One region of the Bradyrhizobium sp. 63_E2_N1_3 genome, then DNA from elsewhere that is predicted to be linked to it. Evidence: predicted binding sites of a transcription regulator. Region 1 holds the regulator's gene; each other region holds the start of a gene.
The links. The regulator PhoB, encoded in region 1, activates phosphate uptake and scavenging genes when phosphate is short. The targets are predictions, from matches to a motif close to TGTCATNNANCTGTCAT.

Region 1 (10,523 bases):
GCCGGAATCTTTTGTCTCGCCGAGGCGCTCGGCATCGTAGCGCGCATAGGCGCGCAGGCGATCCGGCGCCATGTAGTCGACGACCAGGAACGACACCGGACCGTCGGTCTGGGCCTGGAGGATGAAGCGGCCCTCGAACTTCAGCGCCGAGCCGAGCAGCGTCGTCAGCACGATGGCCTCGCCGAGCAGCTTGCCCACGGCAGCGGGATAATCGTGCTTGGTCAGGATCTCGTCGAGCGCGGGACCAAGCCGCACCAGGCGACCGCGCACGTCGAGTGCGTCGACCTCGTAAGGCAGCACGGCGTCATCGATGGGAACCGCTGATGGCGCGCGAACCGGGCCTTCAGGCCCGGTTTTCATGTCAGGGGATTGGGAAACCATGGCGCTTTATCTGGGGTCGATGGAGGAAAATGGAAGAGGGCGCGGAACGCTCCCCGGCATGCAGAAAAGATCGCACGAAAGCACGACAAACTCAGGGTCGTCCCGGGGGTGCGCAAAGCGCGAGCCCGGGACCCATAACCACAGGATTACAATGTAACCGGCGACGACCACTCCGCGTCCTCGCCAAACAACTTCCTGTGGTTAAGGGTCCCGGATCGGCGCGCCGCTGTGCGGCGCTGGTCCGGGACGACAGCGGTGGATGCGGCCGCCAGCGCGGCCACCCGCTCCACCGTCGCGTTACTTCACCGCGTCAAAGCACCAGGCCAGAATGCCCTTCTGCGCATGCAGGCGGTTTTCGGCCTCGTCGAACACGACCGATTGCGGGCCGTCGATCACTTCGTCCGTGACTTCCTCGCCGCGATGGGCGGGCAGGCAATGCATGAACAGCGCATCGGGCTTGGCCAGCGACATCAGCTTCGAATTGACCTGATAGGGCTTGAGCACGTTGTGACGGTGCTCGCCTTCCTTGTCGCCCATCGACACCCAAGTGTCGGTGACGACGCAGTCGGCCCCCTTCACGGCAGCCTCGGGATCGGTGCCGAGCACGATCGGCGCGCCGGTGGCCTTGATGAAGTCCCGCATCACCTTTTTCGGCGCAAGCTCCGGCGGCGTCGCGACATTGAGCTTGAACTTGAAACGCTCGGCGGCATGCGCCCAGGACGCCAGCACGTTGTTGTCGTCGCCGGTCCAGGCCACCGTCCTGCCCTCGATCGGGCCGCGATGCTCTTCGTAGGTCATGAGGTCGGCCATCACCTGGCAAGGGTGCGAGCGCCGTGTCAGGCCGTTGATGACGGGCACCGTCGCATATTCCGCCAGCTCCAGCAGGGCCTCGTGATTGAGGATGCGGATCATGATGGCGTCGACATAGCGCGACAGCACGCGCGCCGTGTCGGCGATGGTCTCGCCGCGGCCGAGCTGCATCTCGGCGCCGGTCAGCATGATCGGCTCGCCACCGAGCTGGCGCATGGCGACGTCGAACGAGACGCGGGTGCGGGTGGACGGACGCTCGAAGATCATCGCCAGCGTCTTGCCTTCCAGCGGCTTCACCGGCTGGTGCGCTTTCTGCTTCGCCTTCATGGCGGAGGAGGCCGCGAGCATGCTCTTGAGCTCCGACAACGGGAGCTCGTTGATATCCAGAAAGTGCTTCGGGGACTTGCTCATCAGCTCGCCGCCCGCTTGGTCTGACTGGACGAGATCGCGGCGCAGGCGCGCTCGAGCCGCCCGACGCTGTCCTCGATTTCGGCTTCGGTGACGATCAAGGGCGGCAGGAAGCGCACGACATTGTCGCCGGCGCCGACCGTGAGCAATTTTTCGTTGCGCAACGCCGCGCCAAGATCGCCGGATGGCACCACGGCCTTGATGCCGATCAGAAGGCCTTCGCCGCGCACTTCGCTGACGATGTCGGGATAACGATCGATCACGGAGGCGAGCTTCTGCTTGAGCAGCAGCGACATCTTCTGCACGTGGTCGAAGAAGCCGGGCTTGAGCATGACGTCGAGCACGGCATTGGCAGCCGAGATCGCGAGGGGATTGCCGCCGAAGGTCGAGCCGTGCGAGCCGGGCCCCATGCCGGCAGCCGCGTCCGCGGTCGCCAGCACCGCGCCGATCGGGAAGCCACCACCGAGCGCCTTGGCCAGCGACATCACGTCAGGCGTGACGCCGGTGCGGCGATGCGCGAACAGATCGCCGGTGCGGCCCATGCCAGTCTGCACCTCGTCGAACGCGAGCAGCAGGCCCTTCTCATCGCAGAGCTGGCGCAACGCCTTCAGGAAGGCGGGCGTTGCCGAACGCACGCCGCCCTCGCCCTGGATCGGCTCGATCAGGATGCCGGCGGTCTGCGGACCGATCGCCTTCTTGACGGCTTCGATATCGCCATGCGGGACCTGGTCGAAGCCGTCCATCGGCGGGCCAAACCCTTCGAGATATTTTGCCGAACCGGTCGCGGCGAGCGTTGCCAGCGTGCGGCCGTGGAAGGCGCCTTCGAAGGTGATGATGCGGTAACGTTCCGGATGACCCTTGGAGAAGTGATGATGGCGGACCAGCTTGATCACACCTTCCAGCGCTTCGGCGCCGGAATTGCAGAAGAACACGAAGTCCGCGAAGCTTTCGTTGCACAGACGCGCGGCGAGCTTCTCGCCGTCCGGGCTCTGGAACAGGTTCGACATGTGCCAGAGTTTGGTGGCCTGCTCTTGCAACGCCTTGACCAACGCAGGATGAGCATGGCCGAGCGCATTCACCGCCACACCCGAGGTGAAATCGAGATAGCGATCGCCATTGGTCGCAATCAGCCAGCAGCCTTCACCGCGCTCGAAACCGAGGTCGGACCTGGCGAAAACGGGGAGCAAATGCGGCGCTGCGCTGTTAGTCATGACGATCACTTGAATGTTGCGGACGGTGTGAGCGTGCATTGCGCAACGCACCATTGACCGGCCCGGAAAACGAAACGTGCCGCCTTTTAAGGGCGGCACGCCTGACTATCTTATGCCTGGTGAAACCGGTGTCAATGCCGCCCGGAAAGCCTCGCGAAACGCAGAATCCGTAGTCTTGCGGTGGCGATTTTGCGTATTTCCGCCACGGAACATGTGGAAGCGAGTCGGCGGACTCTTGCGCGTGAGTCACGCCATATTGTAGCGTTTGGCTTGTCAGATACGACATCTCGTGCAGCAGTTCTGATCCTCTAAGTCCTCATGTACCGGCGTAAGCGTTCGGGCGCATCTGGTGCGCCCGGCGAGCCTTAAGGGATTCTGGCGGCACGGGTTTTTCGAAGCTTAGGCATTCGCCGTGCGGCCGCCAGGATGGCAGGCGCCGGCGAAGGAAAGGGTGCAATGACCGTTTTGACCTGGTCGGATGATCGCGTCGAGCAGCTGAAAAAGCTCTGGGAGGCCGGACTTTCGGCCAGCCAGATCGCCGCTGAACTCGGCAATGTGACCCGCAATGCCGTAATCGGCAAAGTGCACCGGCTCGGCCTGTCGGGCCGCGCCAAGAGCCCTTCATCGGCAGCGCCGCGGCCGCGCAAGGCGCGCCCCGCCCAGCACATGATGCGGGTGACACGCCCGATCGCGCGCGGCAACACCGCGCTGGCGCAGGCCTTCGAAGTCGAGGTCGAGGCCGAACCGGTCACCTACGACAACGTCGTGCCGATGAGCCAGCGGCTGTCGCTGCTGGAGCTGAACGAGGCCACCTGCCACTGGCCGGTCGGCGATCCCTCGAGCCCGGATTTCTTCTTCTGCGGCGGCAAGGCGCTCTCCGGCCTGCCCTACTGCGCCCAGCACTCGCGCGTGGCGTATCAGCCCGCGGCCGATCGCCGGCGCGCGCCGGCGAAGCCGGGTCCGCGCTGAAGTCGTTCTGAGCTCAGAAAGGAGCCGTCACACGATGGCGGCTCAACAAATCCGATGTCGTCCCGGACAAGCGCGCCTCGAGCGCGCGCAGATCCGGGACCCTTAACCACCGCAAGATGTGGCTACGGGGACTCGGAGTTACCTTTTCACAAAATAACCGCTCGCTGTGGGTGTCCCGGACCCGCGCTTGCGCTTGTCCGGGACGACACCGAGAGTGTGGCCGCAGCTCACCGAGCTACGCCTGCTCCGCCTTCGCAAAGCGATCGTCCAGTGCGTAGCCCGCGCCGCGGACGGTGCGGATCGGGTCCTGCTCGCGGCCGAGATTGAGCAGCTTGCGCAGGCGGCCGATATGGACGTCGACGGTGCGCTCGTCGATGTAGATGTCACGGCCCCAGACGCTGTCGAGCAGCTGCTCGCGCGAGAACACGCGGCCGGGATGCTCCAGGAAGAACTCCAGCAGGCGATATTCGGTCGGACCGAGATCGATCGGCCGGCCCGAGCGCGCCACGCGGCGCTTGTCGCGGTCGAGCTCGATGTCGCCATAGGCGAGCACGGTGGCGAGCCGCTCGGGGCTGGCGCGCCTGAGCAGGCCCTTCACGCGTGCCAGCAGCTCCGGCACCGAGAACGGCTTGACGATGTAGTCGTCGGCGCCGGTCGCAAGGCCCCGCACCCGCTCGCTCTCCTCGCCGCGCGCGGTGAGCATGATGATCGGGAGCTGCTTGGTCTCGGGCCGGGTGCGCAGCCGCCGGCACAGCTCGATGCCGGAGAGGCCCGGCAGCATCCAGTCGAGCACGATCAAATCGGGGATGTGCTCCTTGAGGCGGGTGTCGGCGTCGTCGCCGCGCATCACCGTCTCGACGTCATAGCCGTCGCCTTCGAGGTTGTAGCGGAGAAGCTCGGTGAGAGCTTCCTCGTCCTCAACCACCATAATGCGTGCGCCCATGGTGTTCGTCGCTCCTTAAGTGTTCGGGACCGTCGTGGCGAAGGTCGTCATGTCGCCCTTCGGCCGCTTGTCGGTGATCGCCTGGCCCTCGATCATGTAGAACACGGTCTCGGCGATGTTGGTGGCGTGGTCACCGATGCGCTCGATGTTCTTGGCGCAGAACATCAGATGGATGCAGAACGAGATGTTGCGCGGATCCTCCATCATGTAGGTGAGGAGCTCGCGGAACAGCGAGGTGCAGATGGCGTCGACTTCCTCGTCGCCCTTCCACACCGCCATCGCCGCCGGCAGATCGTGCGCGGCATAGGCATCCAGCACCGACTTGACTTGTTGCTGCACGAGGTCGGTCATGTGCTCCAGACCGCGGAACAGCTTGAGCGGATGGAAATCCGTCTCCAGCGCCGCGACGCGCTTGCCCATGTTCTTGGCGAGGTCGCCGATCCGCTCGAGATCGGTCGCGACGCGCATGGCGCCGACGATCTCGCGCAGATCCACCGCCATCGGCTGGCGGCGCGCGATGGTGAGAACGGCGCGCTCCTCGATCTTCTTCTGGAGCGCGTCGAGCTCGGCGTCGATGGTCACGACGCGCTGGCCGAGCGCGACGTCGCGGCGGATAAGCGCGTCGACGGAATCGACGATCATGCGCTCGGCGATGCCGCCCATCTCGGCGACCAGGCGCGTGAGCTCCTGGAGGTCGGTGTCGAAGGCCTTTGCGGTATGTTCAGAACCCATGTTCCGTCTCCTCAGCCGAACCGGCCGGTGATGTAATCCTGCGTGCGCCGGTCGGTCGGCGACGTGAAGATCTTGCTGGTGTCGTCGAACTCGATCAGCTCGCCGAGATACATGAAGGCGGTCTTGTCGGAGACGCGCGCCGCCTGCTGCATGTTGTGGGTGACGATCGCGATCGTGTAGTTCTCGGACAGCTCCTGGATCAGCTCCTCGACCTTGGCGGTCGAGATCGGGTCGAGCGCCGAGCAGGGCTCGTCGAACAAGATCACCTCGGGCCGCACCGCGACCGTGCGGGCGATGCAGAGGCGCTGCTGCTGGCCGCCGGAGAGCGACAGGCCGGAGGCGTTGAGCTTGTCCTTGACCTCGTTCCACAGCGCGCCACCGCGCAGCGCCTTCTCGACGCGGTCGTCCATCTCGGACTTCGAGATCTTCTCGTAAAGGCGGATGCCGAAGGCGATGTTCTCGTAGATCGTCATCGGGAACGGCGTCGGCTTCTGGAACACCATGCCGACGCGGGCGCGCAGCAAATTGAGGTCCAGCTTGGGGTCGAGGACGTTGGTCTGGTCGAGCATGAGCTGACCGGTGACGCGCTGGCCCGGATAGAGGTCGTACATCCGATTGAAGATGCGCAGCAGGGTCGACTTGCCGCAGCCCGACGGGCCGATGAACGCCGTGACGCGGTTGGTGCCGAGCGCCAGATTGATGTTCTTCAGCGCGTGGTGCTCGCCGTAATAGAAATTGAGGTTGCGCACCGTCACCTTGGCCGGAGCTTCGGGCAGCACCGGCGCCTGGGGCAAACCACCGGCCGCGCTCATCGATACGGAAAGATCACTCATTTTGCGGTCCTCTCGGCGCTCAGAATGCGCGCGCCAATATTCAGGGCAAGAACGGTCAGGGTGATGAGCAGCGCGCCGCTCCAGGCGAGCTGCTTCCAGTAGGCGTAGGGGCTCTGCACGAAATTATTGATGGTGACCGGCAGGTTCGCCATCGTCTTGTTCAGACCCAGGCTGAAGAACTGGTTCGACAGCGCGGTGAAGAGCAGCGGCGCGGTCTCGCCGGCGACGCGGGCGGTGGCCAGCATCACGCCGGTGATGAGGCCCGAGCGCGCCGCGCGATAGGCGATGCGCTTGATCACCAGCGAGCGCGGCAGGCCGAGCGCCGAGGCCGCCTCACGCAGTGCGTTCGGCACCAGCAGCAGCATGTCCTCGGTCGTGCGCAGCACCACCGGGATGACGATCACCGCAAGCGCGAGGCAGCCGGCAATCGCCGAGAAGCCGCGCATCGGCACCACCACCGCACCATAGATGAACAGGCCGATGATGATCGAGGGCGCCGAGAGCAGGATGTCGTTGATGAAGCGGATCACCGAGGTCAGGCGGTCGTTGCGGCCGTACTCGGCGAGATAGGTGCCGGCGAACAGACCGAGCGGCGCGCCGATGCCGACGCCGAGCACGGTCATGATGATCGAACCCACGATGGCGTTGCGCAGGCCGCCCTCGGTCGAGCCCGGAGGCGGCGTGTCCGCAACGAAGAGCTCCAGGTTCAGGCCGGCAATGCCGTTGTAGAGCAGCGTCATCAGGATCAGCGCGAGCCATGTGACGCCGAAGGCAGCGGCAGCCAGGCAGAGCACACGGATGACGATGTCCATGCGGCGGCGGCGTGCGTAGATCGGGTTCATGTTACTTCCCCGCCTTCTTTTCAAGACGCATCAGCATCAACCGTGCAGCCGCGAGCACGAAGAATGTCAGCACGAACAGCAGCAGGCCGAGCAGGATCAGGCCGGACTGGTGCAGGCCGTCGCTCTCGGCGAACTCCGATGCGATCGCCGCCGAGATCGTGGTGCCCGGGGCAAAGATCGACGACGAGATGCGGAACGAGTTGCCGATGATGAAGGTCACCGCCATGGTCTCGCCGAGCGCGCGGCCGAGCGCCAGCATGACACCGCCGATGACGCCGACGCGGGTGTAGGGGATCACCACGCTGCGCACGACTTCCCAGGTGGTGCAGCCGACGCCGTAGGCGGCTTCCTTGAGCACCGGCGGGACCGTCTTGAACACGTCGACCGAGATCGAGGTGATGAAGGGCAGCACCATGATGGCGAGGATCAGCGCCGCGTTGAACAGGCTGAGATAGGACGGCGGGCCTGCGAAGATCGCGCCCAGCACGGGGACGCCGTCGAAGATCTTGATCATGAAGGGCTGGAACGTGTTGGCCAGGAACGGGCCGAGCACGAAGAAGCCCCACATGCCGTAGATGATCGAGGGAATGCCGGCGAGCAGCTCGATCGCCATGCCGATCGGGCGGCGCGCCCATTGCGGGCAGAGCTCGGTCAGAAAGATCGCAATGCCGAGACCGACCGGAATGGCGATCGCCATCGCGATGAAGGAGGTGATGAGCGTGCCGTAGATCGGGCCGAGCGCGCCGAGCACGGGCGGATCTGCCGACGGCGCCCAGCGCTGCGTCCACAGGAAGGCGAAGCCGTATTCCTTCATCGCCGGGAACGCGCCGACGATCAGCGAGATGATGATGCCACCGAGGATGAGGAGCACCGAGATCGCGGACAGCCGCGTGATCCAGTAGAAGGTGAGGTCGCCGAGCTTGAAGGCGCCCAAGGCCTTGGCGCGGTCATACGGTCCGGCGTCGTCGATTACATCGCTCTGAACGGCCATCTCTGCCACGCCGATCCCCTGTGCCCGTTTGATATACGCTTGTTGTCGGTCTTGTTGTTGGTCTTGCGCTCCGGATGCGGCGCGAGGCCGATCCGGAGCGGAGGTCTTGTGAGATCCCGGCGCCCAGTCCGGGACAAGAGCGCTTAGCTCTTGATCTCGGCAGCCCAGGTCTTCTCGATCAGCTGGACGACCGGGTCCGGCATCGGGATGTAGTCGAGTTCTTCAGCCGCCTTGCCGCCGCTCTTGAAGGCCCAGCGGAAGAACTTGATGGCTTCCTGCGAGGCTGCCTTGTCGGTGGCATCCTTGTGCATGAGGATGAAGGTCGCCGCCGTGATCGGCCAGGACTTGTCGCCGGGCTGGTCGGTCAGGATGACGTAGTAGCCGGGCGCCTTGGCCCAGTCGGCATTGGAAGCCGCGGCCTGGAAGGCCTCGACGGTCGGCTGCACCGGCTTGCCGGCCTTGTTGACGAGACCGGTGTAGGTCAGCTTGTTCTGCTTGGCATAGGCGTACTCGACGTAGCCGATCGAGTTCTTGGTCTGGCTGATGTTGCCCGACACGCCTTCGTTGCCCTTGGCGCCGACGCCGACCGGCCACTCGACCGCCGTGCCCTCACCGACCTTGCTCTTCCAGTCCGCGCTGGCCTTGGCGAGGTAGTTGGTGAAGTTGAAGGTGGTGCCCGAACCATCCGAGCGGCGGACCACGGTGATCGCGTCCGACGGCAGCTTCACGTTCGGATTGAGCTTCTTGATCGCGGCGTCGTCCCACTTGGTGATCTTGCCGAGATAGATGCTGGCCAGGGTCTCGCCGTCGAACACCAGCTCGCCGGGCTTCACGCCCTCGATGTTGACGACCGGAACGATGGCGCCCATCACCATCGGCCACTGGACGAGGCCGTCCTTCTCGAGCTGCTCGGCCTTGAGCGGCGCGTCGCTGGCGCCGAAGGTCACGGTCTTGGCCTGGATCTGCTTGATGCCGCCGCCCGAGCCGATCGACTGGTAGTTCAGACCGTTGCCGGTCTCCTTCTTGTAGGCGTCAGCCCACTTGGAATAGATCGGGAACGGGAACGTCGCACCGGCACCCGTGATGTCGGCAGCAAACGCCGCCGTCGCCGATGCGGCGACCAAGCCGGCAGCGACGATAGTTTTGATGAAATTCATGGTGGTCTCCATACAGGGGAGCGAAGCGCCATCCGCGCCCGATCGCGCTCCCCGTGCCGCCCCTTTAGGAGCGGTCGGCTGTGCTTTTACGAAGGTTTCGTGACAGCTGGATGACACGGCCAAGCGATTGAAATCGCTTGAATATCAGGTTGAAGCCGCGGTCTTCGCCTGGGGAAAACAGGCCGTGAAAACGGCGCCCTGCTTGGGCACGCTCTCGATCAAAAGCCGGCCGCGATGGCGGTTAAGAATATGTTTCACCAGCGATAATCCGAGCCCCGTCCCGCCCTGCGAGCGGCTGTCGCCGACGTCGACCCGGTAGAACCGCTCGGTCAGTCGCGGCAGATGCTCGGGCGCGATGCCGGGTCCGAAATCGCGGACCAGGACCCGGATTTCCTGAGTTCCATCAGTGGCTGCCGCGGCGGCCAGCGACACGATGACACGTCCGCCCGACGCCCCGTATTTGAGGGCGTTCTCGATCAGGTTCTCGAACAGGCGGAGCAATTCCTCGCGATCGCCCGCGATCATCACCGGGGTCTCAGGCAGATGGGTTTCGACCTCGACCTGGCGCTCCCGCGCCAGCGGCTCGAGCCCGTCGGCGACCTGGAAGATGATCGGCAGCAGGTCGACCAGGGTGTCGGGCCGCACATGGGCCGACAGCTCGACCCGCGACAGCGAGAGCAGATCGTCGATCAGGCGCGCCATCCGGGTCGCCTGGTTGTGCATGATGCCGAGGAACCGCTCGCGTGCCTTGGGATCGTCCTTGGCCTGGCCCTGGAGCGTGTCGATGAAACCCGACAGCGCGGCGAGCGGCGTGCGCAGCTCGTGGCTGGCATTGGCGACGAAGTCTGCGCGCATCTCCTCGACCCGGCGCAGCGGCGTCTGGTCGTGGAATGTCATCAGCATGCATTTGTCGGCGCCGCCGAAGGAGGTCGGCACCGGCACCGGTGTGATGGTCAGCTCCATCCAGCGGTCGACCGGCACATGGTCGAGATAGGTCGTGCGCCGCGGCTCGGTGGTCGCGATCGACTCCCGCAGCGCCGTGATGATCTCCGGCGAGCGCAGCGCGAACTGGGCGAGCTCGTTCTTGCGCAGTGCCGGCGCCAGCTGGGCGGCGGCGGCATTGAGATGGATGACACGCCCGGCGCGGTCGAGCAGCACCGCCGGATCCGGCATGCCGGCGACGACCGCGGCCACCGCCGCGCTCTCGACCGGGTTGACGCGGCGGGTGTCGTCGCGCGAGGCGGCA
Region 2 (10,523 bases), 170 kb from region 1:
TCAGTCCGGATTTCTCAAAACCGGATGCTCTCGCGGTCATCGACGTCAAGCCGGGATCGCCGACCTACAGCCAAATCGTCCACACGGTGACGATGCCCAACAAGGGCGATGAGTTTCATCACTTCGGCTGGAATGCCTGTTCCTCCGCCTTGTCTCCGCTCGCCGGACACGCCTTCATCGAGCGGCGCTATCTCATCATCCCCGGGATACGCTCGTCGCGGATCTACATCATCGATACCAAGCCCGATCCGACCAAAGCCAAAATCCACAAGATCATCGAGCCCGAGGAAATCTTCAAGAAGACCGGCTACTCGCGGCCGCATACCATCCATTGCGGGCCGGACGGCGTCTATGTGAGCACGCTGGGCGGCGGCGGCAAGGACGGCACCAACGGGCCTCCAGGCGTTTTCATCATGGATTGCGAGACGTTCGAGGTCCTTGGACGGTGGGAGATCGACCGCGGTCCGCAGACACTGCATTATGATTTCTGGTGGAACCTGCCGCGCGACTACATGGTGACGAGCGAATGGGCGTTGCCGCCGCAGTTCGAGAACGGGATCGTCGCGGAAGATCTGCTGGCGAACAAATATGGCCATCGTCTCCACTTCTGGGATCTCCGCGCCCGTCGCAACGTGCAGACCATCGACCTCGGCGCCAATCATCAGATGGCGCTGGAGGTGCGGCCCGCGCACGATCCGGTTCGCGAATACGGCTTCGTTGGCGTTGTGGTCGACACCACCAACCTCGAAGCGTCGATCTGGACCTGGTGGCGCGAAGGCGGAAAATTCCATGCGGAGAAGACGGCGACGATCCCGCCCGAGCCCGCGCCAAAGGAGAAGCTCCCGCCGCTGCTGCAGGGATTTGGCGCCGTGCCACCGCTGGTGACCGACATCGACCTGTCGATGGATGACCGGTTTCTCTATGTCTCGTGCTGGGGCACTGGTGAGATGCGCCAGTACGATGTGAGTGATCCGCGAAAGCCGAAGCTCGCGGGCTCGGTTCACATCGGCGGCATCGCGCGCCGCACGCCCCATCCGAACGGCAAGGCATTTGCGGCCGGTCCGCAGATGGTCGAGATCAGCCGCGACGGCAAGCGCGTGTACTGGACCAATTCGCTGTATTCCACCTGGGATGATCAATTCTATCCCGATGGGGTTCCGGGCGTCGAAGTCATGGCCAATGTCGGCCGCGACGGCGGCCTCGAGCTCGCCAAGGACTATTTCGTGAGCTTCCCCGACGGATATCGTGCGCACCAGATCAGGCTGGAGGGCGGCGATTGTTCGACGGACTCCTTTTGCTACCCGTCGGCCTAGGCTGGCAGCACGGGAGTTGGCCGCTCGGCTGGCTGTGGCTCGCTCTTGTTGCGAGCGGTCTCTATCACGGCGTCAATCCGGGAATGGGATGGCCGCTCGCCGTTTCGGCTGGGCTCATGGACAAGAGCCCGCGCGCGCTGTTCCGCGCGTTGTGGGCTCTGGCGGCCGGACATCTCCTGGCAACACTTCTCGTGCTGCTGCCATTCGCGTTCCTGCTCGTGCTGGCCGAGTGGCAGCGTTCGATCCAGCTCGGCGCGAGTCTTCTCGTCATCGGCTTCGGCGTCTATCGGCTGATCGAGCGACGCCATCCGCGCACGCTGGCACGAATTCCGCCAACGCAATTGGCGCTCTGGTCATTCGCCGTTGCCATTGCCCACGGCGCGGCCTTGATGCTCGTGCCGATCTATCTCGGGCTCTGCCAGGCCTTCGAGCTCGATGCCGGCCATGAGGCGGCGGGCGCGCTGATGAAGGCAAGTCTTCTGAAGACAAGTCTCGGGATGGCGGTGCTGGTGTCCCTGGTGCACGTTGTCGCCATGGTCAGTGCCGGCGGATGTCTGGCGTGGCTGGTCTACCGCTATCTGGGATTGAGGTTCGTCGCGCGAAGCTGGTTCAATCTGGATGCAATCTGGGCGACCAGCCTCATTCTGGTTGGCGCCGTGGCGCTTGCCTTCAATCTCGCGAGCTGGCGCTGAGGCCTACTTCGCCAACGCCCACTCGCCGACAAAGCGGAAGCGCGCCCTGGCATCATCCTGCTTGAACAGCGCGATCCGGTCGATCACCAGCGTCTCGAGGCCGAGCGTCGCAAACCTCGCGCGCAGCATCTCCAGGATCGGCCCGCGCCGTTCTGCATCCAGGCGTCCCGTCAGCGTCATGTGGAAGCGGAATTCTTCCATCACGTAAGGGTAACCCCAGCGGTCGAGATAGTCGCGCTGCCGCTCAGTGAGCTTGTCGGGCTTGCGCCGCGCGCGGTCTTCCGCCGTCATGGGCGCGCGGAAGTCGTCGAATTCGCGGACGCAATCGGCGGCAAGTTGCTGGAGCGCGCCCACCGGCTCGGTCGGAATCACCGCAATGAAGCCGCTGATGGAGTCGACGACCGGACGGATTGACGGCATCGGCCGCGCCTTGCCGGCAAAGGCCGCGCAGGCTGCGACGAGCTCGGCTTCAGTCCTGCCTGGCGCCAGCGACATCGGCGCCTTCAGCGTGCCGTGGAAACCGTATTTGCGGGGATCGGCCGTGACGTCGCGCCAATCCGGCGCAACACGCGATGCGTCGGCAGGGAACGGCATCTCCTCACCGGTGTAGACATCATAGCCGAGCAGCTTGGCGCCGAAGCGGGAGAGGGCGCTGTCGGCGCCGGCTGCGAAGTAGATCGCGTAGCGGGGAAAATCTGTCATTGCCCGAGCATAACCGGTTCAGGCCGCAACAACAGCCTCGCGCGGCGTCGCCGCCGCAGCGAGCAGTCGCGTCGCATCAGTGAGATGCACGAGCTTTCCGCCTGATACCACCGCGATCAGCCGCGGCCGCAGCGGCACGCTGTCGTCGACCAGCAGCATGTCGGCGCGGCATCCTTCTGCGAGCACGCCGCGATCGGCAAGGCCGGTCGCGCGCGCTGGTCCCGCAGAGACCAGATCCCAGGCCTTCGGCAGCGGCAGCACACCGTCGGCGGCGAGGCGGAACGCGGCGAGCAGTTGCGCGGGATAGTAATAGTCCGACGCCAGCACCGAGCAGAGCCCCTTCGCGATCATGTCGGATGCCCGGGTCCAGCCGGTATGGCTGCCGCCGCGCACGACGTTCGGCGCACCGTAGACGATCGCATCGCCCGCGGCCGCGGCCGCTCGCGCGGTCTCCTCGCTGATCGGAAACTCCGCGATGTCAGCGCCCAGCTCGCGAAACTCCTGCCGCATCGCCGGCGTCGCATCGTCATGCGAGAGCATCCGCACCTCGGCCGCGCGGGCAGTTGCGGCAAGCCGCGACACGGAAGCCGGCACTTCACTGGCGCGCGAAAGCACACGCTCGACCAGCCGGTCGAATTCCTCGCCCGAGAGGCCGGTGCGCTCCACCATGCGGTTGCGCTTGCGCGGCTTGGCCATGTCGGCAACGGTGCCGTCCATGTGGTCGTTGAAGGCGAACAGGTCGACGCGGCCCTCGGCGAGCCACTGGCTTATCTCGGCCTCGGCCTCGAGATTGTAGGTCTCGTGCCGCAGGTGGAAACGGGTATCGGCGGCGAATTGCGGGCGCTGCCGCTCGATCGCCTCCATCAGGGCGCGCGCATTGCCGGCGCTGCGCAGGCCCGGCTCCCACGAACAGGTCGTGGCGTGAAAGACGGTGGTGATGCCGTTGCTGATCGCCTGGCGGTCACTGTCGGCGAGCGCGACGTCGATCGGGAAGTCGACGCCGGCGCGCGGCATCATCTGGCGCTCGAAGGCATCGCCATGCAGATCGACGATGCCGGGCAGCACCAGCAGGTTGCGCGCATCGATCGCCAGCCGCGCACGGCCGCGAGAGGCATCGACCTGCGCAATGTCCGCGCCGGACACCAGAATGGAAGTTTCGACGAGCTCGGAGCCGATCAGGGCCCGGCCGCCCTCAAGGAAGATGTCTGTCAAGCGACCGCGCTTCGTTTGCTGGCAGGGGAACGGGTGAGGGAGCTTGCCCGTGCTTCATATGCCGAGAGGAAATCTTCAATCCCGAGCTTGCGGAAATCGGGCAGTGCTTCACGCAATTTGTCGTGATCCCAGTCCCACCAGGCGAGTTGGGCCAGCCGTCCGGCGACGTCTTCCGAGAACCGCCGCCGCACGATGCGCGCCGGATTGCCGGCGACGATGGTGTAGGCCGGCACGTCCTTGGTGACGATGGCGCCCGCCGCGATCACCGCGCCGGTGCCGATGTTGCGGCCGGGCAGCACGATCGCGCCATGGCCGATCCAGACGTCGTGGCCGATATGAACGTGATGCTGGCGCCGCCAGTCGAAGAACTCGGTGTCGTCGCTCTCGCCTTCGAAGTAGGCGCTGGAACGATAGGTGAAATGCGCCTGCGTGGCGCGATGCATCGGATGATTGCCGGGATTGATGCGCGTCATCGCCGCGATCGAGCAGAATTTTCCGATCGTGGTGTAGGTGATCTGGGCGTCGTTCACGACATAGGAGTAATCGCCCATCGTGACTTCAGTGAGGATCGTGCGCGCACCGACCTCGGTATAGGTGCCGAGCCTGGTCTCATGCAGCTTCGCCGAAGGGTCGATGGTCGGTTGAACCGAGAGCGTTTTGCCGGCCATGCTACATCCGATAGGTCGAGGGCGGGCGTACCTCTTCGAGTGCCCTGATGACAACGTCATGACGATGCGATGACAGGGGAAGAGGTGTGTAGGATCGCCGCAGCGCGATCCGCGTGTCACACAAGTGTCAAGTGCCGGCGCTAGCGGTGGCAGCCAGCTACTCTGGAGCCCTCTATGCTGGTGGTTGAAGGTCTGACGTGCCGCTTCGGCGCAAAAGCCGCGGTGGACGACGCTTCGTTTCAAATCTCCCCCGGCGGCTTCGTCGGTGTGATCGGGCGCTCCGGCGCCGGCAAGTCGACCATGCTGCGCATGATCAATCGCCTGGCGACGCCGACGCAGGGCCGCATCCTGTTCGACGGCCTCGACGTCACCGCGTTGCGCGGCAAGGAATTGCGGCAGTGGCGGGCGCGCTCGGCGATGATTTTCCAGCAGTTCAACCTCGTCGGCCGGCTCGATGTGCTCACCAACGTGCTGATGGGGCGCCTCGCGACGATGCCGGCCTGGCGCTCGCTGACGCAGACCTGGCCCGAGCACGACAAGGCGCTGGCGATGTCGGCGCTCGAACAGTTCGATATCGCCTCACTCGCCGCCCAGCGCGCCGACCAGCTCTCCGGCGGCCAGCAGCAGCGTGTTGCGATCGCCCGCGCACTGGTGCAGCAGCCCGACATCATCCTCGCCGACGAGCCGATCGCCTCGCTCGACCCGCGCAACACCAAGATCGTGATGGATGCGCTGCTGCGCATCAACAAGCATTTCGGCATCACCGTGCTCTGCAACCTGCATTCGCTCGATCTGGCGCGCAGCTATTGCGATCGCCTGATCGGCATGGCGCAGGGGCGCGTGGTGTTCGACGGCGCGCCTGCCGAATTGACCGACCACGTCGCGCGCGAGCTCTACGATCTCGAAGCCTCCGACGTCATGGGCGGAATGCCCGTGCCGGTGCCTGAGGGTGTGCCGGCGCTCGGAACGGCCGCGGCTGCCTGAGCTGCGCCTGTAGTTGCCAATTTTTGCGTCAACCGACCCCAACCGATGAAGAGGGTATCATGATCACTCGCAGACTGGTTCTTGCCGGCGCCGCCGCGCTCGCGTTCACGACTTCGGCCTCCGCCGACGACTGGAAAGCCAAATACCCCGAACTGACCTTCGCGGTCATTCCGGCGGAAAACGCCTCGGGCGTGACCGAGCGCTGGGCGCCGTTCATGAACTATCTCTCCAAGGAATTGGGCGTGAAGGTCACGCTGCGCATCGCCAACGACTACGCCGCCGTCATCGAGGGCCAGCGCGCCGGCAACATCCATATCGCCAGCTACGGCTCGGCGTCATTCGCCCGCGCCCGCCTGACCGGCGTCAAGACCGATGCCTTCGCCAACGACATCAACGCCGACGGTTCGACCGGCTACTACTCTGTGTTCTTCGTCAAGGCGAGCAGCCCCTACAAGAGCGTCGACCAGCTCAAGGGCAAGAACCTCGGCCTCGTCGATCCGAACTCGACCTCCGGCAACAACGTGCCGCGCTTCGAGCTCGACAAGATGGGCATCACGGATGCCGACACCTATTTCAGCAAGGTCGTCTTCACCGGCAGCCACGAGAACGCGATCCTGGCGCTGGCGCAGGGCACGGTCGACGTTGCGGCCAACCAGTGGACCAGCGATGACGATTCCACGCTGGCGCAGATGCTGACCAAGGGCATGCTGAAGAATGCCGACGGCTCGCCGATGAAGAAGGACGATTTCCGCATCATCCACAAGTCGGCGCCGATCATCAACGGCCCCTACGCCTACAATTCCGACCTGCCGGAAGATGCCAAGGCGGCGATCGCCAAGGCGTTCTTCGACGCGCCGGCCAAGGACAAGGCGGCCTTCGATCGCCTCCAGGACGGCCAGAAGAAGGGTTTTCATCCCGCCACCACCAAGGACTGGGATGGCACGATCGAGCTGATCAAGTTCGTCGATGCACTGCGTAAGAAGAAGGCGTCCTGAGTTTCGGGACGATAGCACTGGAGCCGGGTCGATGGACCCGGCTCTTTCTCTTTGATCGACTACCTTCCCTGGCCAGATGACCGTCGCGGTTTCGATCCTCCCCGAGCAGCAGCTCGCCGTGCTCAACGCGGCCTATCGCCAGGCGGTCGCGCGCAAGCGGCTCCGACTCCTTTTGGGGCTGGTGATCTTTGCCGCAGCGCTGTTTCTTGCCGCGATCGGCGCGGAAGTGAACCTGCGCACCTTCTTTGCCCATTTCGGCAATTTCATCAGCTATTTCGACCGCATCCTCACGCTCGATAGCGGCCAGCGGGTCTGGACCGATGCCGGCGAGTGGCTGTGGGGCTGGCGCAAATGGCTGAAGATGCTGGGCGAGACGCTGCTGATCTCCTACGTCGGCACGCTGATCGGCGCGACCTTGGCCTTCGCCTTGAATTTCTTCGCGGCTGAGAACACCTCACCGTCGCCCTGGCTGCGCTTCGTGGTGCGTCGCCTGCTCGAATTCGCCCGCACCGTGCCGGGCATCGTCTTCGCGCTGATCTTCGTGATTGCCTTCGGGCTCGGGCCGATGGCCGGCGTGCTCGCGATCGCGATCCACTCCACCGGCGCGCTCGGCAAACTGTTCTCCGAGATCGTCGAGAATGCCGACATGAAGCCGGTCGAGGGCATCCGTTCGACCGGCGCGAGCTGGCTCTCCTGCATGCGCTTTGCGATCGTGCCGCAGGTGACGGCGGGGTATGCCAGCTACGCGCTGCTGCGCTTCGAGATCAACGTCCGTGAAGCCTCCGTCATGGGCTTCGTCGGCGCCGGCGGCATCGGCCAGGAGCTCGTCGTCGCCATCCGCAAGTTCTATTACTCCGACGTCAGTGCCATCCTGCTCACCATCATCATCACGGTCTTCATCATCGACATCACTACGGGCTGGCTACGCGGCCGTCTGTTCGGCAAGGAGGCACGGACGTGACGAGACCGCAGGAGGTCGACACGCGAGAGCTTCGCGCGCGCTACCCCGATGTGTTCGATCGCCCCGCCTCGGCGCGGCTCGCGATGCCGGCGATGATCGTCGCGGCGTTTGCGATCCTGGTTTACGGCCTCGTCGATCTCGACTTCTCGCCGTCGCGATTCTTCGCAGGGCTGAGCCAGCTCGGCTGGATCGGCCTGATGATGATCCCGCCCGATCCGGGCTCTTCGCTGCCGGTCTATCTGAAAGCGCTGGGTGAGACGCTGTCGATCGCGCTGCTCGGCACGACGCTCGCCGCGCTGTTCGCGCTTCCGGTCAGCCTGCTGGCCGCGCGCAACGTCATACCTTCGCAGATCCTGCGTTTTCCGGTCCGCCGTTTCCTGGATTCGATCCGCGGCGTCGACACCCTGATCTGGGCGCTGGTGTGGATTAACGTCGTCGGGCTTGGTCCGTTCGCCGGCGTGCTCGCCATCGCCGTGTCGGATTTCGGCGCGTTCGGCAAACTGTTCTCGGAGGCGATCGAGGGCGCCGACCAGAAGCAGGTCGAAGGCGTCCGCGCCTCCGGCGGCAGTGCTTTGCACGAAATCCGCTTCGGCCTGCTGCCGCAGGTGCTGCCCGTGATCGCCGGCCAGGTGCTCTATTTCATCGAATCCAACACGCGCTCGGCCACCATCATCGGCATCGTCGGCGCCGGCGGCATCGGCCTCCAACTCGCCGAGCAGATCCGCGTGCTGGAATGGCAGCGGGTGTCGTTCCTGATCCTGATGATTCTGGTCGCCGTCGCCGCGATCGATTTTATTTCGAGCAAGTTGCGGTTTGCGATCATTGGGCGGCGAGCTGTCGCCTGATCGCCGGCGCCGTAGGGTGGGCAAAGCGAAGCGTGCCCACCACTTCTGCTTAGATATCGGGGAGAGATGGTGGGCACGGCGCAAGTGCGCCTTTGCCCACCCTACGAGCCCTGCGTGGTCGCCCGCTCACCCGTTCTCCACCAGAAACTCCACCCGCTCCGCTGCAAAGCGCGAGTGCTTGGTCACCAGCGGCTTGCCGGCGAGATCGTGGTCGGTCGCGTCGACCACCAGGATCGGCCGTCCCAGCGGCAGATCGAGCCGCGCGGCATCGGTTGCGTCCACGATGCCGGCGGTGATCCGGGTCGCGCCGCGGCTGTAGTCGCGGACGCCGTAATGCTCGAGCAGTTTCGTCATCGAGCGCGTCGCGGCGAATACCTCACCCGCGCCCGGAAACAATTCCGCTGACAGCCAGGTGGTGGAGACGCAGATCGGCGTGCGGTCGGCGAGGCGGATCGCCTCGATCCGCACCAGCGGCGCGCCGGCCTTCAATCCCAGTTCGCGCGCCAGTTCGCGGGTCGCGACGTCGTCGGACGCCTCGATCAGCCGGCCATGCGGTTCGCGGCCGTCGGCGCCGACGATCTCGGAGAAGCGGGTGCGCGAGCGCAAGGGATAAGCGAGGCGCTGCGCCTCGACATAGGTTCCGCTGCCGCGTTCGGCGCGCACGATGCCGCGCTCGGCAAGTGCGGCCAGCGCGCGCCGCACGGTGTGGCGGTTCACGCGATAGGTCTCGGCGATCTCCATCTCGCCCGGCAGCTTGTCGCCGGCTGCAAAGCGGCCGTCGGCGATGCCGCGCTCGATGCCGTCGGCAACGAGGCGCCACAGCGCGACGCCCGAAGAGGCTGTGTCCTGCATGCTCATGTCGCCGAGAAGCCTACTTCAGAAATCACACGTTTGTCACGAAACAGTCATGGCGCTTCCGTATCAAGTTGTCTATTATCATAGACAACTTGGATTCGGCAAGTTCTGTCAAAAGCTCGGTGGATTGGGTGACCCAGCACAACAACCAGCAAGTCCAGCGCAAGGCCGCGATGGCCGTGCTGGCGCACGCGGAGGCGGGCGAGATCGCCGCTCGCCTCCGCGCTCTCGCCCTGCCGGCGCATCAGGAGCTACGCGCGCCGGAAAACGGTCTCGTCATGCTGCGCGGCCGGGTCGGCGGCGACGGCGCGCCGTTCAATCTCGGTGAAGCCACGGTGTCTCGCGCAGCGGTCCGGCTCGCGAGCGGCGAGGTCGGCTTCGGCTACACGCTGGGGCGCGATGGCGAAAAGGCGCGGCTGATCGCGCTCTGCGACGCGCTGGCGCAGTCCAGTGATTTCGGTGAGGCGGTGGAGCGTGACGTTATCGCGCCGTTGCGCGAGCAGCTTATGATCCAGCGCAAGCAGGCGGCGGCCGAGACCGCCGCGACGAAGGTTGATTTCTACACCATGGTGCGCGGTGAGGGGTGAGGCCATGACCACGATTGCGGAACTGCCGCCGGGTTTCGTCGACAAGGTCTTGTCGGCGCAATCGACCTTTCGTTCCGTGATGGACGCGATGGCGCGACCGGGCTCGGTCCAGCGCATCGTGCCGATGGCGGGAGCGCCCGCGCCAACGATGCGCGGCACTGCCGCGATCGCGCTGACGCTGTTCGATCACGACACGCCGCTCTGGCTCGATGAGCGGATGACGGAGCGATCGGACGTGGTGAAATGGCTCAAGTTCCACACCGGCGCGCCGGTGGTGCAGGACTCCTCGATCGCGAGTTTCGCGCTGATCAGTGACGGTGCGGCGCTGCCGTCGCTCGAGCGCTTCGCACTGGGCACGAACGAGTATCCGGATCGTTCGACCACGGTGATCCTTCAGGTCGAGAGCCTGAATTCGGGGCGCAGTTTCGAACTGCGTGGCCCCGGCATCGACGGTGTCGCGACGCTTCAGGCCTCGATCAGGCCTTTCGACCTGTTCGAACGGCTGCAGTTCAACGAGGCGCTGTTTCCGCGCGGCATCGATTTGGTGCTGGTCGCCGATGATGCCGTGGTTGCGATCCCGCGCACCACGCGTGTCGTGAACAAGGGAAGCTAGTCGCATGTATGTCGCAGTCAAAGGCGGCGAGCGCGCCATCGAGAACGCCCATCGCCTGCTCGCCAATGCGCGGCGTGGCGACCAGAGCATTTCCGA
Region 3 (10,523 bases), 3.9 Mb from region 1:
CATCGCGGTCGACGGCGACAGCCCCGCGAGCGGTTTGGCGTATTCGGTCGCGAACCATTTGATGAAGCCGATCTCGTTGAGGCCCGAGGCCAGCGTCAGCAGCGAGGTGAAATAGAAGAACACCTCCCAGGCGCTCTTCTCGCTGACGATGTCGGCGAACTCGATCACGCCCGTCACCAGCATCAGCGAGATCACGATGAACACGACGGTGGTGGCGTTGACGAAGTTCGAGCCGAGCAGCGGCACGTGGATGTCCGGGCTCGAGCCCGCGATCCACAGGAACATCGCGAGGATGATCAGAGCCAGCATGATCCACTCGTTGCGCGACATCGGGCCCATCTCGCTGACCTCCCTGGCCGCCCATTCGGAGATCTCCGGGCTGTGCTTCACCTCGGGACGGCAGACCACATAGCTGAGCAGCGGAACGAGGATCATCAGGAGGATGCCGAGCGGCGCAAAGCCGACGAACCACTGCGCCCAGCTCACCTCGACGCCGGCGGTCCTCTTGGCGATCGCAAGCGCGGCCGCATTGGGCGCGAGCGCGGTGAAGAACAGCGAGCTGGTAATCGCGGTTGCCGCAAACGCCGTCCACATCACATAGGTGCCGATCTTGCCGGCGGTCGGTCCCGGCTCGGAGCCGTAGATGCGCGGGATGTTGCTGATGATGGGATAGACGATGCCGCCGCTGCGCGCGGTGTTGGATGGCGTCGCTGGTGCCAGCAGGAAGTCCGACATCGCCACCGCATAGCCGAGACCGAGCGTGTTGCGGCCGAGCTTCTGCACCAGCACCAGCGCGATGCGGCGGCCGAGCTGGCTCTTGCGATAACCGATCGAGAATACGAAGGCGCCGACGATCAGCCACACCGTGCTCTCGGCAAAGCCCGCGAGCATCCAGCGCAGCGACTTGCCGGGATCGGGATCGATATAGCCGGCGACGCCAGCGACCGTCAGCCCGATGAACCCGACCGCGCCGACCGGCATCGATTCCAGGATGAGTCCGGTGATGACGGCCGCGAACACGGCAAAATAGTGCCATTGATTGGCGTTGAGACCCGTCGGCACCGGCCACAGATAGATGGCCAGCCACACCACGAGCGGCGCGATCAGCTTCCAGCTAAACCCTTTTGCCTGAGGCGTCTGCGAGCTAGCGGCCATGGGCCCTCCCCCCTCGATTGTCGTCGCATTGTACCGCCCGTTGGCCGAGCCGTTTTTGTCCTAGCGCGGCGTATACGGACTGTCCGCGGCGCGATCAATGGCCTGACTTCACGTTCTACCGCCCCTTGCTACCGCCCCTTGAAGCGCGGTTTGCGGCGGGTCAGGAACGCCTCGATGCCCTCCTTGTGGTCTTCGGTGAGACTCGCCAGCGCGAACTGGTCGACGTCCATGTGGCTGGCGAGATCGTCCAGCGCATGTGCCAGCCGGTTGACGGTCAGCTTGGTCATTGCGACTGAGAGCGGCGGCTGCGCGGCGACCTTCCGGGCAAGCTCCATGGCGGCATCGAACGCATGGCCGGGATCGGCCACCTGCTCCACCAGGCCCCATTCATAGGCCTCATCAGCGCTGATGCGCTGGTCGGCCAGGATCACCGCCTGCTTGGTGCGGGCCGGCCCGATCAGATGCAGCATGCGCGGGATGCTCTGCCAGCTCATGTTCATGCCGAGCCCGATCTCGGGCACGCGCAGATGCGCGTCGTGCCCCATCACGCGGAAGTCGAGCGCCACGGCCAGCGCGACGCCGCCGCCGACGCAAAAACCCTCGATGGCGGCGATCGTGATCTGCTCCATCTCATGCCAGGCGTGGGTCAGACGCGGCCCGAGCTTGAGATGCCGCCGCAGCGTGCCGAGATCCATGTCCTTGCGCGAGCGGCCCTCGGCATCCTTGAGGTCGAAGCCGGCGCTGAAGGCGCTGGTGCTGCCCGTCAGAACCACGACGGACGTTGCGGCATCATCCTCGAAGCTGCGCGCGGCCGCGGTGAGCTGGCGCAGTGCCTCCGGCGAGAGCGCGTTGATGCCGTCGCCGCGGTCGAACCGCACCACCGCAATCCGCCCCTCCGGTCCGAGGCCCTTCTCGATCGTCACGAAGTTCGTCACCAATGTCTCCCAATCCGCTTTGCTGCGAGGCTAGCCTACATCCGGCCTCACGAATATGGGACCCGGTTGCGCCCCAGCGCATACTCGACAGGCAGGGACCATTGCGCCTATCTTTGCGCCATGAGCCACGATCACGACCATCATCACGACCATTCCGAGCTGTCGGAGACCGAGCTGCGCGTGCGCGCGCTCGAGACGATCCTGACAGAAAAAGGCTATGTCGAGCCGGCCGCGCTCGACGCCATCATCCAGGCCTATGAGACCAGGATCGGACCGCACAATGGCGCGCGCGTCGTCGCCAAGGCCTGGACCGATCCGGCGTTCAAGAAGGCGCTGCTAGAGGATGGCTCGAAGGCCATCGGCACGCTCGGCCATGTCAGCCGCGTCGGCGACCATCTCGTCGTGGTCGAGAACACGCCGGAGCGACACAACATGGTCGTGTGCACGCTGTGCTCCTGCTACCCTTGGGAGATGCTGGGGCTGCCGCCGGTCTGGTACAAGGCTGCGCCCTATCGCTCGCGCGCGGTGAAGGACCCGCGCGGCGTGCTCGCCGATTTCGACGTCACCCTGCCGAAGGACATGGAAATCCGTGTCTGGGATTCGACGGCCGAGACCCGCTTCCTGGTGCTGCCGATGCGCCCCGCGGGCACCGAAGGCTGGAGTGAGGAGCAGCTCGCCGAACTCGTCACGCGCGATTCCATGATCGGCACCGGCTTTCCCAAGACGCCTGGAGCGCCCTCGTGAACGGCGTCCACGACATGGGCGGCATGGACGGGTTCGGCAAGGTCGAGGCCGAGCCGAACGAGCCGATGTTTCACGAGGAGTGGGAATCGCGTGTTCTCGCCATGGTGCGCGCGATGGGCGCGGCGGGCGCCTTCAACATCGACACCTCGCGCTTCTATCGCGAGACGCTGCCGCCGCACGACTATCTCTCGAGCTCCTACTACAAGAAATGGTTTCTCGGGCTCGAGGAGATGCTGATCGAGAAGGGCTACCTCACCCGGGAGGAGGTCGCCGCCGGCCACGCGATGCAGCCTGCAAAGGCGCTCAAGCACGGCAAGTTCGACCTCGCCAATGTCGAGCGCGTCATGGTGCGCGGCAAGTTCGCCCGCCCTGCTCCGGCGCCGGCAAAATTCAACATCGGCGATCGCGTCCGCGCCAAGAACATTCATCCGACCACGCATACGCGGCTGCCGCGCTATGTGCGCGGCCATGTCGGTGTCGTCGAGCTGAACCACGGCTGCCACGTATTTCCGGATTCGGCGGCGATGGAGCTCGGCGAAAATCCGCAATGGCTTTACACGGTCGTATTCGAGGGCCGCGACCTCTGGGGCGCGGACGGTGATCCGACCTTGAAGGTGTCGATCGACGCCTTCGAACCCTATCTGGACCCGGCGTGATGAGCAGCCCGGCTGCGGCCGCTGCGACGGCGGCCATTCCGAGCATTCCGCGCGATGACGACGGCCCGGTGTTCCGCGCACCCTGGGAAGCGCATGCGTTTGCGATGGCGCTGACGCTGCACGAGCGCGGCGTGTTCACCTGGCCGGAATGGGCCGCAGCCTTGGCCTCCGAGATCAAGCGCGCCCAAGCCGCCGGCGACCCTGACACGGGCGAGACCTATTACCTGCACTGGCTCGCCACGCTGGAAGGTTTGGTTGCAAGCAAGGGCGTCGCATCGGCGGAGACGCTGCACCGCTACCGCGACGCCTGGGACCACGCCGCGGATCGTACGCCGCACGGTAAGCCGATCGAGCTGCGGCCGGAGGATTTTCGGTAGGTCGGTAAGAGGCACGCTCGTGCCAAGCCCTCCGCTGTCATTCCCCGCGAAAGCGGGGAATCCAGTAGGCCGCGGCCTCTCGACTCAAGCACGGTCTCTGGGATACTGGATCACCCGCTTTCGCGGGTGATGACACCGAATATGTGGCCTCAGCGGCCCGCCGCAAACTCCCGCCATCCCTTCGCCCGCAAACTGCACGCCGGGCACTCGCCGCACCCGAAACCCCACTCATGCTGCGCGCCGCGTTCGCCGAGATAGCAGGTGTGCGAGTGCTCGCGGATGAGATCGACCAGTCCTGCGCCACCGAGGTCGTGAGCGAGCTTCCACGTCGCCGCCTTGTCGATCCACATCAGCGGCGTATGCAGCTCGAATTGCCTGGCCATGCCGAGCGAGAGCGCGGCCTGCATGGCGCGGATGGTGTCGTCGCGGCAATCGGGGTAGCCGGAATAATCGGTCTCGCACATGCCGCCGACGATGTGGGTGATGCCGCGCCGGTAGGCGAGCGCCGCGGCAAACGTCAGGAACACCAGGTTGCGGCCGGGCACGAACGTATTCGGCAGGCCGTCGGCGCCCATCGCGATGGCGACGTCGCGCGTCAGCGCCGTCTCGGACACAGCCGCCAGCGTCGGAATCGACAGCGTGTGGCTCTCGCCGAGCCTTGCGGCCCAATCGGCACGCAGCCCCTTGATGCCGTCGAACAGCCGGTCGCGGCAGGCGAGTTCGATGGCATGGCGCTGGCCATACTCGAAACCCAGTGTCTCCACGCGTGCAAAGCGGCTGAGCGCCCAGGCGAGGCAGGTGGTGGAATCCTGGCCGCCGGAAAAGAGCACCAGGGCGGTTTGTGATGAAAATGCGTCACTCATGGCCCGCGCTTTAGCACTGCGGGCGCGGCTCGCCAATCTGCCGCCAATCGGTGGAAATCGGCCTGTTCCGCAGCGCCGCGCTGGGAACGGCGGGCCGCTTTTGGCATAAGGCTTTGGAGCCAGGAGACTGCCCCGCAATGACCCCTTCCCGCGACATTTCCCGTCTGATCGAGATCATGGCGGCGCTGCGCACGCCGGTGACCGGCTGCCCCTGGGACCTCGAGCAGAATTTCGCGACGATCGCGCCCTACACGATCGAGGAGGCCTATGAGGTGGTCGAGGCCATCAGCCGCGGCGATCTCGACGATCTGCGCGAGGAGCTCGGTGACCTCCTGCTCCAGGTCGTGTTTCACGCCCAGATGGCTTCAGAACAGAATGCCTTTACCTTCGGCGACGTCGTGGAGGCCATCACCCGCAAGATGATCCGGCGCCACCCTCATGTCTTCGCCGACAAGGACGGCAACCTCGCCTCCTCCCACGTCAAGGAGGTCTGGGACCGCATCAAGGCCGAGGAGAAAGCCGAACGTGCGGCTCGCCGGCCGCCGGAGGAAACGCCGACGCACAAGTCGTTACTCTCGGGCGTCAAGGCCGGTCAGCCCGCGCTGACGCGCGCGATGGAGCTCCAGCGCAAGGCCTCCACCGTCGGCTTCGACTGGAACGACCCGCGCGCGGTGCTGGCGAAAATCCGCGAAGAAGCCGACGAGATCGAGGCGGCGCTCGACCGCAACGACAGCGAGGGGCTGGCGGAGGAAACCGGCGATCTGATGTTCGCACTCGTCAATCTCGCCCGCCACGTCGACGCCGATCCGGAAGCCGCGCTACGCGCGACGAATGCAAAGTTCGAGCGGCGCTTCGCCTTCATCGAGCGCGCGCTTGAGGCGCAAGGGCGGACGCTCGAGCAGGCGTCGCTGGCGGAGATGGACGCGCTGTGGAACGCGGCGAAGAGTGAGGGGAAACCGGTATCAGAGACTCGCTCGCAGGCCCGCCGCTAGCGTTGTGGCCTGCTCCATCGGTGTACCCGCAAGGATCGAAGCGGTCGCGAAGGAGATATAGGTCAGCATCTTTTCCCGAATGCAGCGAGGCGGTCATGGCGGATCGCAGTCAAGCCATGAAACCGTCACGACAAGCAGTCTAGAGTTGAGCAACGGAGCCCGCGCAGCCGAAATCCCACCTCAGGTGAGTGCGATGCCATTAAAGCACTATTCGGTCCTCAAAGGACGCCCGATCGCGATGCGTTTCGGCACCGGCCAGTCGCCGCACTATCAAGTCCATGTCGTGGCCGACAACGCGGATTTCCGCATCGCCGTCAATGTGCAGTCAGCCGACGGAAGCGAAGTCGAGTTCCTGGTGCGATCGCACTTTGTCCATCCGATCACCGATCATCTCGCGGCGCTGCCGGAGGGCCTGCACCCGCAGCCGCCGAAGCCGGCCAGCATCGCGCTGGACTTCATTCGCGGCAATCTGATGCAGCCCCAGGAGATGATCCCGCTGCCGCTGTCCGTGCCCGGACCCGACAATGACCTCAACGAGAAGCTCGACCAGTTCGTCCAGCGCGCGCTCTCAAACGAAAGCGCGATGATCTACGCATTCGGTGAGACATGGGGGCCGGAGACCAAGGCGGACAATTATTTCGGCTTCCGGCCGGGCCGCGGCATTCACGATATCCATATGAATCAGGGAAATCCAATCGGACGATTCTCGGGCGACAACGGGCCATGGCAAGACGGCGGGCTGGTGTTCGAATTCCCGGATCAGAAGCTATGGACGGCGGTCTTCCTCAAATTCCAGACCCAGGCCTGGCACACCGACGACAAGACCGGTGACCCCATCGATCTCGGCGCTCCGACACAGCCGCCAGATCCGACCGCTCCTCCGACCGGGCAAATGCCTGACGGACTCGTGCGCATCATCGCAGCACTCGTCAATGCCTTGAAGACGCCTGAGCGGGAAGTCGTCACGCTGCTCAATACGGCCGATCGCGACATCGATCTCACCGGCTGGATGCTGGCCGACAAGCAGAAGAACAAGATGGTCCTGTCAGGGAAGATCGCGGCCGGGGGCACGCTCGCCGTCGTCGTGCAGAAGCCGATGGAATTGTCGAACCAGGGCGGCATCATTTCGCTGCTGGACGAGCGCGGGATCAAGATCCACGGCGTCGCCTATACCAAGGCGCAGGCGAAGAATCCGGGCCTGACCATTCCATTCTAGCGTTACGCGTCTCAACCCGGAAACGCGGATATGGTCGATATCGCACGCAGGCCGGTCGGGCGCACCGCGCCCTTCGGATCACGCCACGCGCGGCACGGCATCGAACCGGTTCACCACGATATCCCGCTTGGTCTCGTCGACCCGCACCGTCATGTCGAAGCGGCCGTCGTGCAGCTCTTTGGCCAGCACCTCGGAATTCCTGTGCAGCCAGCTGATGCCGGCGCCGTCGGCGGCGTCGATGGAGAGATCGAGCGTGGTGCGCTTTGCGGCGAGACGTTCCTCGATGGCCGCAAGCAGTGCATCGATCCCCTCGCCTGACACGGCCGAGACCAGCATCGCCGGATGATCTTCCGGCCGGCGCGCGGCGATGTTCAAAAGCTCTTCGCGCTTGTCAGGCTCGTAACGGTCGATCTTGTTCCAGACCTCGATGATGCGGCCACTGTCGTCGGGATTGATGCCGAGCTGGCGCAGCACGGCGTCGACGTCGCCCTGCTGGGCCTCGGCATCCTCGTGCGAGATGTCGCGCACATGCAGGATGACGTCGGCTTCCAGCACCTCTTCCAGCGTGGCGCGGAAGGCGGCGACGAGCTGGGTCGGCAGGTTGGAGATGAAGCCGACGGTGTCGGACAGCATCGCCTTGCCGCCATGCGGCAAAGTGAGCGCGCGCAGGGTCGGATCGAGTGTTGCGAACAGCATGTCGGCGGCCTGAACGTCGGCGCGGGTCAGGCGGTTGAACAGCGTCGACTTGCCGGCATTGGTGTAGCCGACCAGCGCGACGACGCGATACGGCACGCGCTGGCGTCCGGCGCGATGCAGCCGCCGCGTCGCCTGCACCTTCTTCAGCTCGCCCTCGAGTTTCGAGATGCGCTCCTGGATCAGGCGGCGATCGGCTTCGATCTGCGTCTCGCCGGGACCGCCCATGAAGCCGAAGCCGCCACGCTGGCGTTCCAGATGGGTCCAGGAGCGAACGAGGCGCGAGCGCTGGTAGTTGAGATGCGCAAGCTCGACCTGGAGCGAGCCTTCCTTGGTCTTGGCGCGGCGGCCGAAGATTTCCAGGATGAGCCCGGTGCGGTCGAGCACCTTGGCGTGCAATTCCTTCTCGAGATTGCGCTGCTGGATCGGCGCCAGCGCGCAATCCATCACGACGAGCTCGACATCGAGGCTCTTGGCCAGCGCGGCGATCTCCTCGACCTTGCCCTTGCCGATATAGGTCGCGGGGCGGATCTGGCTGATCGGCGCGATAATGGCGTCGGCAATGACGAGGTCGATCGCCCGCGCGAGGCCGGCGGCCTCATCGAGCCGGGCCTCCGCGTCACGCTGAACATGGCTTTCCGATTGCGCGTCGGCACCGCCCGCGCGCACACGCAAGTAGGGGCCGATGACAAGCACCCGCCCCGTCTGCTTCGCCCCTGCCGACCGCGGACGGTCGGCCTCCCCGTCGAAATTCCGGGGTTCCAATCAGATCACTCTCAAGCCGGCTGATCCTCGCCGCCTTCGAACAACTGGATCGGAGCGCCCGGCATGATGGTCGAGATCGCATGCTTGTAGACAAGCTGCGAGTGACCGTCGCGCCGAAGCAGCAAACAGAAATTGTCGAACCAGGTCACGATGCCCTGGAGCTTCACTCCGTTGACCAGAAAGATCGTCAGTGGCGTCTTGGTTTTGCGAACGTGATTGAGGAAGGTGTCCTGTAGGTTTTGTGCGCGGTCTGCCGCCATTGTTTTTTTCTCGCTTTGAGTTTCTTTTTATTGCGCCGGTTGCGGCCCTCTTTGTGACATTCGGGGCCTCTTCCGGTTGCCATTCCTCATGAGATCCCCCTCGGAGGAACAGCGGTTCGATTAGAGGACAGGACGGGTTATTAGGCAAGCCGCTTCACGCGGCAGGCCACGCCCAATTGCCCCGAAAAACTACGGAAATCGATGATTTTCCTCGCTAATCCCTGAGGTGCGGCCGCGACGTCGCGGTGTCAGCCGACACCGAGCGCCTTCAGCTTCCGGTGCAGCGCCGAACGTTCCATGCCAACAAACTCAGCCGTGCGAGAAATATTTCCTGAAAAACGGCTAATCTGTGCAATCAAATAGTCGCGCTCGAACACTTCGCGCGCTTCGCGCAGCGGCAGCCCCATGATGTGCTCGCCGTTGTTGCTGGTCGGCATCGCCGGCACCATCGAGCCGACGTCCTGCGGCAGCATGTCGGCGGTGATGATCACCTCCGGTCCGCCCGCGGCCAGAATCATGACTCTCTCAACGTTGTTGCGGAGCTGGCGTACGTTGCCGGGCCACACATGCGATTGCAGCACCGCCATCGCGTCCTGCCCGATCTGCCGCTTGGGCAGGCCGCTGCCGGCCGAGATCTGCTCCATGAAATAGTCGATCAATTCCGGAATGTCCTCGCGCCGCTCCGAGAGCGCCGGCACGCGGATCGGCACCACCGAGAGCCGATGATAGAGGTCTTCGCGGAAATGACCGGCAGCGATCTCCTCTTCGAGATTTCGCGCCGTGGAGGAGATGATGCGGACGTCGACCTGCACCTTGCCGGTGCCGCCGACGCGCTGGAACGACTGCTCGACTAGCACGCGCAAAATCTTGTTCTGGGTCTCGCGCGGCATGTCCGCGATCTCGTCGATGAACAGCGTGCCGCCATGGGCTTCCTCGAGCGCGCCGGGCTTACGCGGCTGCTCGCCATTGGACTGTTCGACGCCGAACATCTCGTGCTCCATGCGCTCCGGCGTGATCGCGGCGGCATTGATCACGACGAACGGACCATCGGCGCGGCCCGAGGCCGTATGCAGCGTGCGCGCGGTCAGCTCCTTGCCGGCGCCGGCCGGGCCGACGATCAGGATGCGGCTGTTGGCCTTGGCCGCGCGATCGATGGTCTGGCGCAGCTGGTTCATGCTCGGCGAGCGGCCGACGAGCGAGCTTGCGCTCGGCGCGAGCTGCTTCAGCTCCTTGACCTCGCGCTTGAGCCGCGAGTTCTCGAGCGCTCTGTTCGCGACCAGGATCAGCCGGTCGGCCTTGAACGGCTTCTCGATGAAGTCGTAGGCGCCGCGCTTGATCGCGGCGACCGCGGTCTCGATGTTGCCGTGGCCGGAGATCATCACGACCGGCAGATCGGCATTGTCCTTCTTGACCTGCTCCAGCAGCTGCAAGCCGTCGAGCTTGGAGCCCTGGAGCCAGATGTCGAGAAACACCAGATGCGGCCTGCGATTGGCGATCTCGGCGAGCGCCGTATCGCTGTCGCGGGCGGTCCGGGTCACGAAGCCCTCGTCTTCGAGAATGCCCGCAACGAGATCGCGAATATCGGCCTCATCATCGACAATCAGAATTTCACTTGCCATGGTTCGCGCCTGTCTTGTCAGATGCCTGTTGAGGCTTCGATCTTCGTTGAATCATTGGTCTTTTCAGCCGCCTCTTTGGTTTCGGCGGCCGGCTGTTTTGTTTCGGGCGGCTTGGCGATGTCCGTGACCGCGTTTGCGGCCGACGATGCCTGCACGGTCCCCTCGCCCTTCGCGGGGGCACCGGAGATCGCAAAACGCATCCGCATCCACGCGCCGCGCTGGCCCTCGCGGAAATCGGAAGCGTCCTT

Region 2: a site for PhoB is predicted at 9,265-9,281, ahead of phnF (phosphonate metabolism transcriptional regulator PhnF). Genes of this name have one in related genera too.
Region 3: a site for PhoB is predicted at 5,839-5,855, ahead of AB7531_RS22505 (DUF2278 family protein). Genes of this name have one in related genera too.

What each region holds. Positions count from the first base shown of each region.
Region 1 is NZ_CP197235.1:8,603,174-8,613,696, forward strand. It holds gene AB7531_RS40960 (Hsp33 family molecular chaperone) at 1-381, opposite strand, end outside; gene argF (ornithine carbamoyltransferase) at 679-1,602, opposite strand; gene AB7531_RS40970 (aspartate aminotransferase family protein) at 1,602-2,810, opposite strand; gene AB7531_RS40975 (GcrA family cell cycle regulator) at 3,267-3,779, shown strand; gene phoB (phosphate regulon transcriptional regulator PhoB) at 4,015-4,722, opposite strand; gene phoU (phosphate signaling complex protein PhoU) at 4,738-5,454, opposite strand; gene pstB (phosphate ABC transporter ATP-binding protein PstB) at 5,466-6,287, opposite strand; gene pstA (phosphate ABC transporter permease PstA) at 6,284-7,129, opposite strand; gene pstC (phosphate ABC transporter permease subunit PstC) at 7,131-8,120, opposite strand; gene pstS (phosphate ABC transporter substrate-binding protein PstS) at 8,264-9,277, opposite strand; gene AB7531_RS41010 (ATP-binding protein) at 9,422-10,523, opposite strand, start outside.
Region 2 is NZ_CP197235.1:8,429,826-8,440,348, reverse strand. It holds gene AB7531_RS40205 (selenium-binding protein SBP56-related protein) at 1-1,313, shown strand, start outside; gene AB7531_RS40200 (hypothetical protein) at 1,397-2,005, shown strand; gene AB7531_RS40195 (DUF1045 domain-containing protein) at 2,009-2,707, opposite strand; gene AB7531_RS40190 (alpha-D-ribose 1-methylphosphonate 5-triphosphate diphosphatase) at 2,726-3,919, opposite strand; gene AB7531_RS40185 (chloramphenicol acetyltransferase) at 3,916-4,587, opposite strand; gene phnC (phosphonate ABC transporter ATP-binding protein) at 4,762-5,571, shown strand; gene phnD (phosphonate ABC transporter substrate-binding protein) at 5,631-6,566, shown strand; gene phnE (phosphonate ABC transporter, permease protein PhnE) at 6,643-7,527, shown strand; gene phnE (phosphonate ABC transporter, permease protein PhnE) at 7,524-8,372, shown strand; gene phnF (phosphonate metabolism transcriptional regulator PhnF) at 8,499-9,230, opposite strand; gene phnG (phosphonate C-P lyase system protein PhnG) at 9,350-9,814, shown strand; gene phnH (phosphonate C-P lyase system protein PhnH) at 9,819-10,427, shown strand; gene AB7531_RS40145 (carbon-phosphorus lyase complex subunit PhnI) at 10,432-10,523, shown strand, end outside.
Region 3 is NZ_CP197235.1:4,726,172-4,736,694, forward strand. It holds gene AB7531_RS22470 (DASS family sodium-coupled anion symporter) at 1-1,155, opposite strand, end outside; gene AB7531_RS22475 (enoyl-CoA hydratase/isomerase family protein) at 1,284-2,090, opposite strand; gene nthA (nitrile hydratase subunit alpha) at 2,211-2,834, shown strand; gene nthB (nitrile hydratase subunit beta) at 2,831-3,490, shown strand; gene AB7531_RS22490 (nitrile hydratase accessory protein) at 3,490-3,867, shown strand; gene queC (7-cyano-7-deazaguanine synthase QueC) at 4,017-4,730, opposite strand; gene mazG (nucleoside triphosphate pyrophosphohydrolase) at 4,868-5,722, shown strand; gene AB7531_RS22505 (DUF2278 family protein) at 5,916-6,938, shown strand; gene hflX (GTPase HflX) at 7,017-8,396, opposite strand; gene hfq (RNA chaperone Hfq) at 8,408-8,656, opposite strand; gene ntrX (nitrogen assimilation response regulator NtrX) at 8,905-10,275, opposite strand; gene AB7531_RS22525 (sensor histidine kinase) at 10,293-10,523, opposite strand, start outside.